DNA from 2 places in the Cohnella abietis genome. Region 2 is predicted to be linked to the other one. Evidence: riboswitches for the same ligand, from Rfam matches in the RefSeq annotation. Region 2 holds a riboswitch; the other holds the start of a gene.
The links. A riboswitch is a leader RNA that binds a small molecule or an ion and turns the genes downstream of it on or off. The one in region 2 is predicted to bind cobalamin.
Positions count from the first base shown of each region.

Region 1: another riboswitch for cobalamin. It lies ahead of metE (5-methyltetrahydropteroyltriglutamate--homocysteine S-methyltransferase); the one in region 2 lies ahead of KCTCHS21_RS00960 (S-layer homology domain-containing protein).

Region 1 covers NZ_AP019400.1:1,890,945-1,894,801, forward strand. Annotated here, with positions in the region: gene metE (5-methyltetrahydropteroyltriglutamate--homocysteine S-methyltransferase) at 1-1,765, opposite strand, end outside; cobalamin riboswitch at 2,004-2,134, opposite strand; gene KCTCHS21_RS07795 (ribonucleotide-diphosphate reductase subunit beta) at 2,300-3,343, opposite strand; gene KCTCHS21_RS07800 (ribonucleoside-diphosphate reductase subunit alpha) at 3,421-3,857, opposite strand, start outside.
Region 2 covers NZ_AP019400.1:208,983-212,839, forward strand. Annotated here, with positions in the region: gene motB (flagellar motor protein MotB) at 1-277, opposite strand, end outside; gene motA (flagellar motor stator protein MotA) at 258-1,064, opposite strand; cobalamin riboswitch at 1,251-1,438, shown strand; gene KCTCHS21_RS00960 (S-layer homology domain-containing protein) at 1,704-3,857, shown strand, end outside.

The sequences.
Region 1 (3,857 bases), 1.7 Mb from region 2:
TTTGATCTGCGATTTCCTTAGGGGAAATATCGTCGCGGTAGAATGACCATGCAAGCATAGTAATTGGACCAGTAAGCATACCTTTAACTGGGCGATCAGTTAAGGATTGAGCGTACAGTGTGTCTTCGAGAGTCATTGCACCGCGGTCCATAACGTCTCCGTAAATAACAGGAGGCTTAACGCAACGTGAGCCGTAGGATTGAACCCAGCCGTTAGTCGTGAAGTGATAGCCATCCAGCAAGTGGGCAAAATGCTCAACCATGTCCGTACGCTCAAACTCACCATGAACAAGGACATCAATACCGTATTCCTCTTGACGACGTATCCACAGCTCGGTACGTTCTTGGAGCAATTGACGGTAAGCATCATCGCTCAGCTTGCCGCGACGCCATTCCAGCCGTGCTTTACGAATGTCCGCTGTTTGTGGAAGACTTCCAATCGTCGTTGTAGGGAGAAGAGGAAGCTTGAAACGTGAAAGCTGCAATGCATGACGTTCCGCGAAAGGAGAGCGTTCAGCGATGCTTTCTTCGCTTGAGCCTTGAGCTGCTGCACGATGACGAGCAGGATGACTACGAAGCGCTGCTAATGCGATACGGTTTTCTTCTAGGCGAGCAGGCAATGCTGTAGCTGCTCCACCATTCAAGCGAGCTTCCAACGCTTCGCTTAGTGCTACAACTTCTTCCAGCTTCTGGTCAGCGAATGCCAAAGCACCACGTACAACTGCATCGCCGCTAACTTCTACATTCACCGATACTGGGGAGTGTAGCAAGCTGGATGAAGGCTGAATGATCAGCTGTTCTGCTGGAATAAGAGAAGCTAATTCTTCAAGCAGGCCGAGAGCTTGATCTGGATCAACGCGCCAGATGCTGCGTCCGTTAACAACGCCGGCTCCGAGCTTCTTGCCTTTAGTCCAACCGAATTTCTTGATAGCATCTAAGTTATCAATTTTGCCCCGAACAAAGTCTAGTCCAATTCCATCGACTGGAAGGGAGAAGACAGCTTCAGGATGCTCAACCGCTCCAAAATACGTTTGCAGGTGAATAAGCAGCTTTGGATTAGAGGATTTCAGAGCGCCGTAGATCTCAGTGAGCAACGCCAAATGCTCTTCAGGAACATCGGTAACGAGCGAAGGCTCATCAATCTGAACCCAGCCAGCTCCTGCTTTAGCCAATTCCTCAAGCACAGTATTGTAAGCAGGGATAAACGAACGAACGAGCTCCGCAAAATTCTCGGAAGACACGCCTTTAGCCAATCGAACTAAAGTGTAAGGCCCGATAAGTACGGGACGAGTGAGTAATCCAGCTTCGCGTTTTGCTTCTGTAAAAGCATCCAACCAAGGATTGAATACAAGCTTTGGCTTTGGTTGTCCAGCAAGCTCAGGCACAAGGTAATGATAGTTTGTATCAAACCATTTTGTCATTTCGCATGCTGGTGCACCCTCGATGCCACGAGCCATTGCAAAATAAACAGCCAATGAATCGTTGGCACCCAAATGACGGAATCTGTCAGGAATTAAATCAAAGGCAGCAACGTGGTCGAGTACGGAATCGTACAATGTGAAATCACCGGATGGTACCCATGCAACGCCAGATTTTTTCTGTCTGAGTAATCTACGGATACGTAATTCCCGAATTTCTTTTTGAAAGCTTTCTTCGTCACGCTTACCGCCCCAGAATTCCTCAAGTAGCTTTTTCCATTCACGGTTTTCGCCGATACGTGGGTAGCCTACACCTGCTGTCGAGATTATTGCCATTGCAGTGTCCACATCCTTCAATTTTTTTCAACCTTTTTGCCAAACGCTTAGAATAAGCGGCTCTCGCCGCCCGGGGGATGGAGGATGAACGTTTATGTCGCAGGTTATTCAGAACGAACATGGTGTAACTTTGGATCTGAATAATCAAAAAAGCATGTTTCCCCTTTTTTATGGATAGATAAAAAAGGCAAACATGCTTGTGCATAATGCATTACATGCGCCGGATCATCCCTATCTACCGTAGGTTCCTTGGCTTTCCAAAACAATGGCAGGTATCTCTGGCTACGAATGATTAGCTAATCATTCGATACAGTGGCGGGACCGCGTCGGAATTGCACCGACTTCCCTATTAAGTCGCACACCGCTTGCTTGAGCTATTGCTACTAAGCAAACTGCGACGCCGTTGTTTCTACGTATGAGGTTGTTACATTAACTATACAGGATTTTTCGTCTAATATCTATACATTTTTGTGAATAAAAATTCAAATTATTAAAAAACCCTCAGAGCTAAAGAATAAACGCTCGGAGGGTTGGTAATCTTTTGTTCTACAGGTCGCCCCAATTTAAGTTGGATGATTTACTGTAGTTCGTAACCTTTTGCTCGAAGAAATCTGTTTTCATACCATTCATATTACTAAAGCTCTCTACCCAACGCATAGGATGCTCCGTAATTTCCGGATATAGAATTTCTAAACCAAGCATTTTAAGACGCTCATTGGACAAATATTTGATGTAGCTATCAATGATATCAGCTGTTAGACCGGGGATTTCGTTGTTCGTAATGGATTGGCCCCAAGAGATTTCTGTTTCTACAGCTGTTTTCATCATTTGACGCAGTTCCTCAATGAACTCGGCAGTGAACAATTCTGGATTTTCCTTACGGATTTCCCGGAAAATATTTTGGAACAACGCCAAGTGTGTCAATTCATCGCGCTGGATGTATTTGATTTCTGACACGGTTCCGAGCATCTTGCCTTGTCGGCCTAAAGCGTAGAAGAAGCTAAAGCCGCTATAGAAATAAATGCCTTCTAGAATGTAGTTGGCCATAATGGTTTTGAGCAGATTGCGGTGGGAGGAGTCGGCAATGAAATTCTCATATAGATCGGTAATGAACCTATTACGAGCTAGTAGCCTCTCATCATTACGCCATAGATTATAAATTTCATCACGCGCTTCCGCTGAGCAGACGCTATCTAGAATATAGCTGTAGCTCTGACTATGAACGGCCTCCTGAAAGGTCTGAACCGTAAGGCATAGATTTACTTCAGGAGCGGTGACATACTCATTTACGTTTGGTAAGTTCGCTGTTTGAAGCGAATCAAGAAAAATAAGGAAACTGATGATACGGTCGTAGCTTTTGCGTTCCGCTTCGGATAACAGCTTATAATCCTTTGCGTCTTGAGCAAGAGGAATTTCCTCGGGTATCCAGAAATTGTTCATCATCGTACGGTACATTTTCGTAGCCCATTCATATTTCACGTTGTTGAGCTCAATCAGGTTAGTGGTGTTTCCTCCAATAATCCGGCGTTTTCCCCAGTCCTGATCACCATGCTCGTTAAACAGCTTTTTCCGTTGCAATTGCTCATCCATTTCCCTAGTTCCTCCTGTTCATATCAAGCAGCGCATTGCGCAAATTCATTTTCTCCGATGATTGTTGAAAATGTAAGTTATGACGAGCAGCTCACGCAGTCCTCAACCTCAAGGCTTTGGTTACGGCAATAGTAGACGGTTTTAAGACCATTTTCCCATGCGGCCATGTACAGATCGAGAAATTCCTTGGCGCTGATTGTAGGTGTAACATAAAGATTAAATGATTGCGATTGGTCAATATGACGCTGGCGACGGCCGGCCGCCTTAATGCTCCATAATTGGTCAATATGGTGAGCTTCCTTATAAAACCACGTGTTCTGCGGAGAAAGATTTGGTGCAGTTTGAGGAATAATGGCGTTCTTCTTCTCCTCAACCCAGTACTTAGCAAAGATCGGATCGATGCCTGCAGTAGAACCACTGATTAATGAGGTGGAGCCTGTAGGTGCGATAGCGAATAACCAAGCATTGCGAAGGCCTTTGGAGGCAACATCCGCTTGTAGCTGCTTCCATTCAT
Region 2 (3,857 bases):
TGTCTTTCCGTCCTTCATCTCTGCGAGGGAGAGTCTGGTTAGAATTTTTCTTAAGCTTATTATCTTGTGTAAGTCCGCCATTATCAAGAATACCGATTCCCGTACTAAAGGCAGATTTGAAGGCTTGGCTCATTTCCTGTAATTTAGCCGTATTAACCGAGCTAGCGGCGAAAAGAACAATAAACAAGGCTAATAGCAACGTCATGAGATCGGAATAGGGGAGGAGCCAGGATTCGTCAATATGCTCCTCATGTGGTTCATGCCGTTTTTTGCTCACGTTGCGAATCCTCCTTCTCAGCGAACGCCAACCGCTCCGTCGGTGTGAGGAACACTAGAAGTTTTTGTTGAATTGCAATAGTTGATACGCCTGATTGGATAGAGAGCAGACCTTCAACCATCATGAGCTTAAGATCAACCTCACGCTTGGAGAGACGCTTAAGCTTGTTGGCAATAGGATGCCACATAACGTAACCGGTAAATATCCCGAGCAGGGTTGCGATAAAAGCTGCGGCTACAGCATGGGCGAGCTTCTCCATCTCGGCTAGATTTCCTAGGGCTGCGATAAGTCCGATAACCGCTCCTAGTACCCCGAGTGTCGGTGCATACATCCCTGCTTGGGAGAAGATGAGTGCTCCGCCACGATGGCGCTCTTCTGTTGCTGAGATATCTTCTAGTAGAACATCCCGTACGAAATCTTGATCATTGCCGTCAATAATCATGCGCATGCCGCTTTTAAGGAAGTTATCTTCGATTTCGTCTACACGGGCTTCGAGTGCGAGCAAGCCCTCACGGCGGGTAATCGTTGCCCATTCCATGAACATGCTAATCAGTTGTTGTCGTGGGAGTAGCTTTGGCTCTGCAAATATTAGCTTAAATAGCTTGGGAACCTTAGCAAGCTCCGACATAGGAAAAGCGACCATGACGGATGCAACCGTTCCGACGAGGATGATGACATAAGCAGCCGGATTGGTGACCAAGCTTGCGAGTGGTGCTTTTTTAAGAATCATTCCGAATATCAGAGAGAAAAAACCTAGAAACAAACCAATAATAGTTGAATTTTTCATCGTACACCCCGGCATATGGAAGATTGTTATGTACGGATTAGGAGTTTACTCTCACAACCGACACGATAATAGGTTTATCGACATCTGCTTGCCAAAGCTTTAGAGGATATTGGTGTTTTTCACAAATTCATAACAAGCTTATCCAATAGACAGCCCCTAGCCTGCATGTTAAGATGGCTACACAAGTGAATAAGGCGGAAAACAGGTGCTCGCAAGAGCTTAATAGGGAAGTCCGGTATAACTCCGGCGCGGTCCCGCCACTGTCAATGGGGAGCCAATCGGAAAAGCCACTGAAAGGTCGAAGGACCTTTGCGGGAAGGCCCGAGGAGTGAAGATCCATGAGCCAGGAAACCTACCTGTTTTGACAAGCACCCGATTATCCTACGAGGAATAGGGGAGGTGTGGCGGCATATTGCGGGACTATCTTGAGCTATTGGGCTACTAGAGTACCGCGGCAGAGTATAAGGCTCATTCTTTCCCGTTATCGGGCGAATGGCCATCGCGCAAGTGCGCGCGTGAGCTCTGGAGCCATCACGCAGACATCTTTCCAGTGGGGGAGATGTTTTTTTGTTGCGCGTATTCAGGTAAGAGTAGGTTAACCTTCGCTGCAAGGCGGAGACATTCGAAGAGGAGTGTGGAATGATGTACGGGGAAGCGAAATCAGGTTCAAGAGCAAGCTGGAAGGCATGGCTGCGTAGCGGCTTGGCATTGGTATTGTTGCTGCAATTATCATTAGGTACATGGGCGAATCAAGCACAGGCTGCGGATGCAGCAGCTGAAACAACAACGAAAGAGACAGCTGTAGTAGCTTCTGCTCCTACTAGAGAGCAAGTGGGTCAAGCGGTTACTTCCTTACAGACCCTTCTGAGCAAATCAAATCCGATTGGTGACTGGGATGCTTTCGGTCTTGCTCGTTCAGGAAAGGATGTATCCAGCCGTTATTTACCTGAGGCAAATAAAAGCGTAGATAGTGGCAAGCTTCGGTTAGTAACGGACTACGCACGCGTTGCATTGGCTATTAATGCTAATGGAGGCGATGCTAGCAAGGTAGGAGCGGGTAAGGTTAACTTACTTAGCAAGATCGCTAACTTCGAGAAGCTGACAGCACAGGGCATTAATGCGCCAGCTTTTGCTCTTCTCGCGCTAGATGCAGCAGGCTATCAGCCAGGAGCGAAAGACACTTGGTCAAGAGATAATCTAATTAAATGGTTGGTCGATCATCGTAACACCGATGGCGGCTGGTCTCTTGGCACAGGTAAGAGCGATGTTGATATTACAGGAATGGTACTGACTGCTCTTGCTCCTTATAAGGATAATAAAGATGTTACTGGTACTATAGATGAAGCTATTGTTTGGTTATCGAATGCTCAGCGGGATACAGGTGGTTTCGGCAATCCAACGGAATCCAGTGAAAGCTCTGCGCAGGTGCTTATTGCCCTTACTTCTCTTGGGATTAATCCTGTAGATGATTCGAGGTTCGTGAAGAACGGCAAATCAACTCTTGCAAGACTGTTAGAATATCGCTTGAAGGATGGTCAGTTCTCGCACGTAGCAGCAGGTAAAGCCGATGCTATGGCGACGTTCAACGCGTTGCTTGGATTAACAGCAGTTGAGCGTTGGATGGATGGACTTCCAAGCCTGTATTCGGGAGTCAATTCAGCAACGAAAACAAATGTTACCGTTAACGGTATATCAGGTATCCTTGCAACGGGTTCTGTAACAGGTAAGACGGCACTAGAAGCATTAGTCAATGTGCTTAATGGCTCCAATGTTACTTATGCTGTAGAACGTGATCCGAAGTACGGACCTCTTCTAATTTCGGTAGCGGACTTGGAAAATGATAAATTTGGCGTATATGACGGCTGGCTGTACGCGGTCAAACGCGATGGCGCATGGGTGACAATTGGGGAAGGCATGAGCTCCTTCGCTCTTCAAGCAGGTGATGAGCTTTCTGTTTACTATGGCAGCATGGAAACGGCGCTTATCCACTCCGTGAAGCTCGAGCCAGCAGCTCTCCGTGAGGGACAACCTGCCATCGTGAAGGTGGAGAAGGAAACCTTTGATTGGGACTCTGGCAAGTTGATCGTCAGTGCCGCTGAGGGTGCTCAGGTTAAAGTAGGCGGACAAACAGTTACAACGGATAAGGATGGCAAAGCAGAGCTGAAGGCACCGAAGGCTGGATCCTACAGCTTGACTGTAGACGGCTATCGCAGTGACGCTGTACCTACTTACTTATCATGGACATCCAATATTCAAGTCGCTTCCTATTTCAAAAAAGCACTCGTACGTATTGAAGGGGATGCTGGGGTATTAGCTTCCGGGTATGCTCAAGGCGGAACAGCATTGGAAGCGATAGAACAGCTTCTAAAGGCTAACGGTGTTAAGTACGAGGTTGTAGATTCCAAATACGGTAAATATATTGAATCCATTGGTGGCATTACTGCCAAAAAATACGGCGGCTACGATGGCTGGTTGTTCGCTGTAGTACGAGACGGCTCGTGGGTCATTCCGGGTGAGGGAGTAGGCACATTCCTGTTAGAGGATGGAGACGAGGTTGTTGTATACTACGGGGACGCAACTAAATTAGTTGATCCTGTTGTGATCACACCTGCTCAGCCTAAGCCAGGCAAGGCGTTCACAGTAACAGTCACTAATCGTGCATGGAACTGGACGGACAATAAATTTGATCCTGCACAACCCGTAGTCGGCGCTACAGTAAGTATTGGCGGCATTACAGTAACTACTAATGATAAAGGTCAGGCGACACTGAAGGCCTTGCCAGAGGGCTTATAT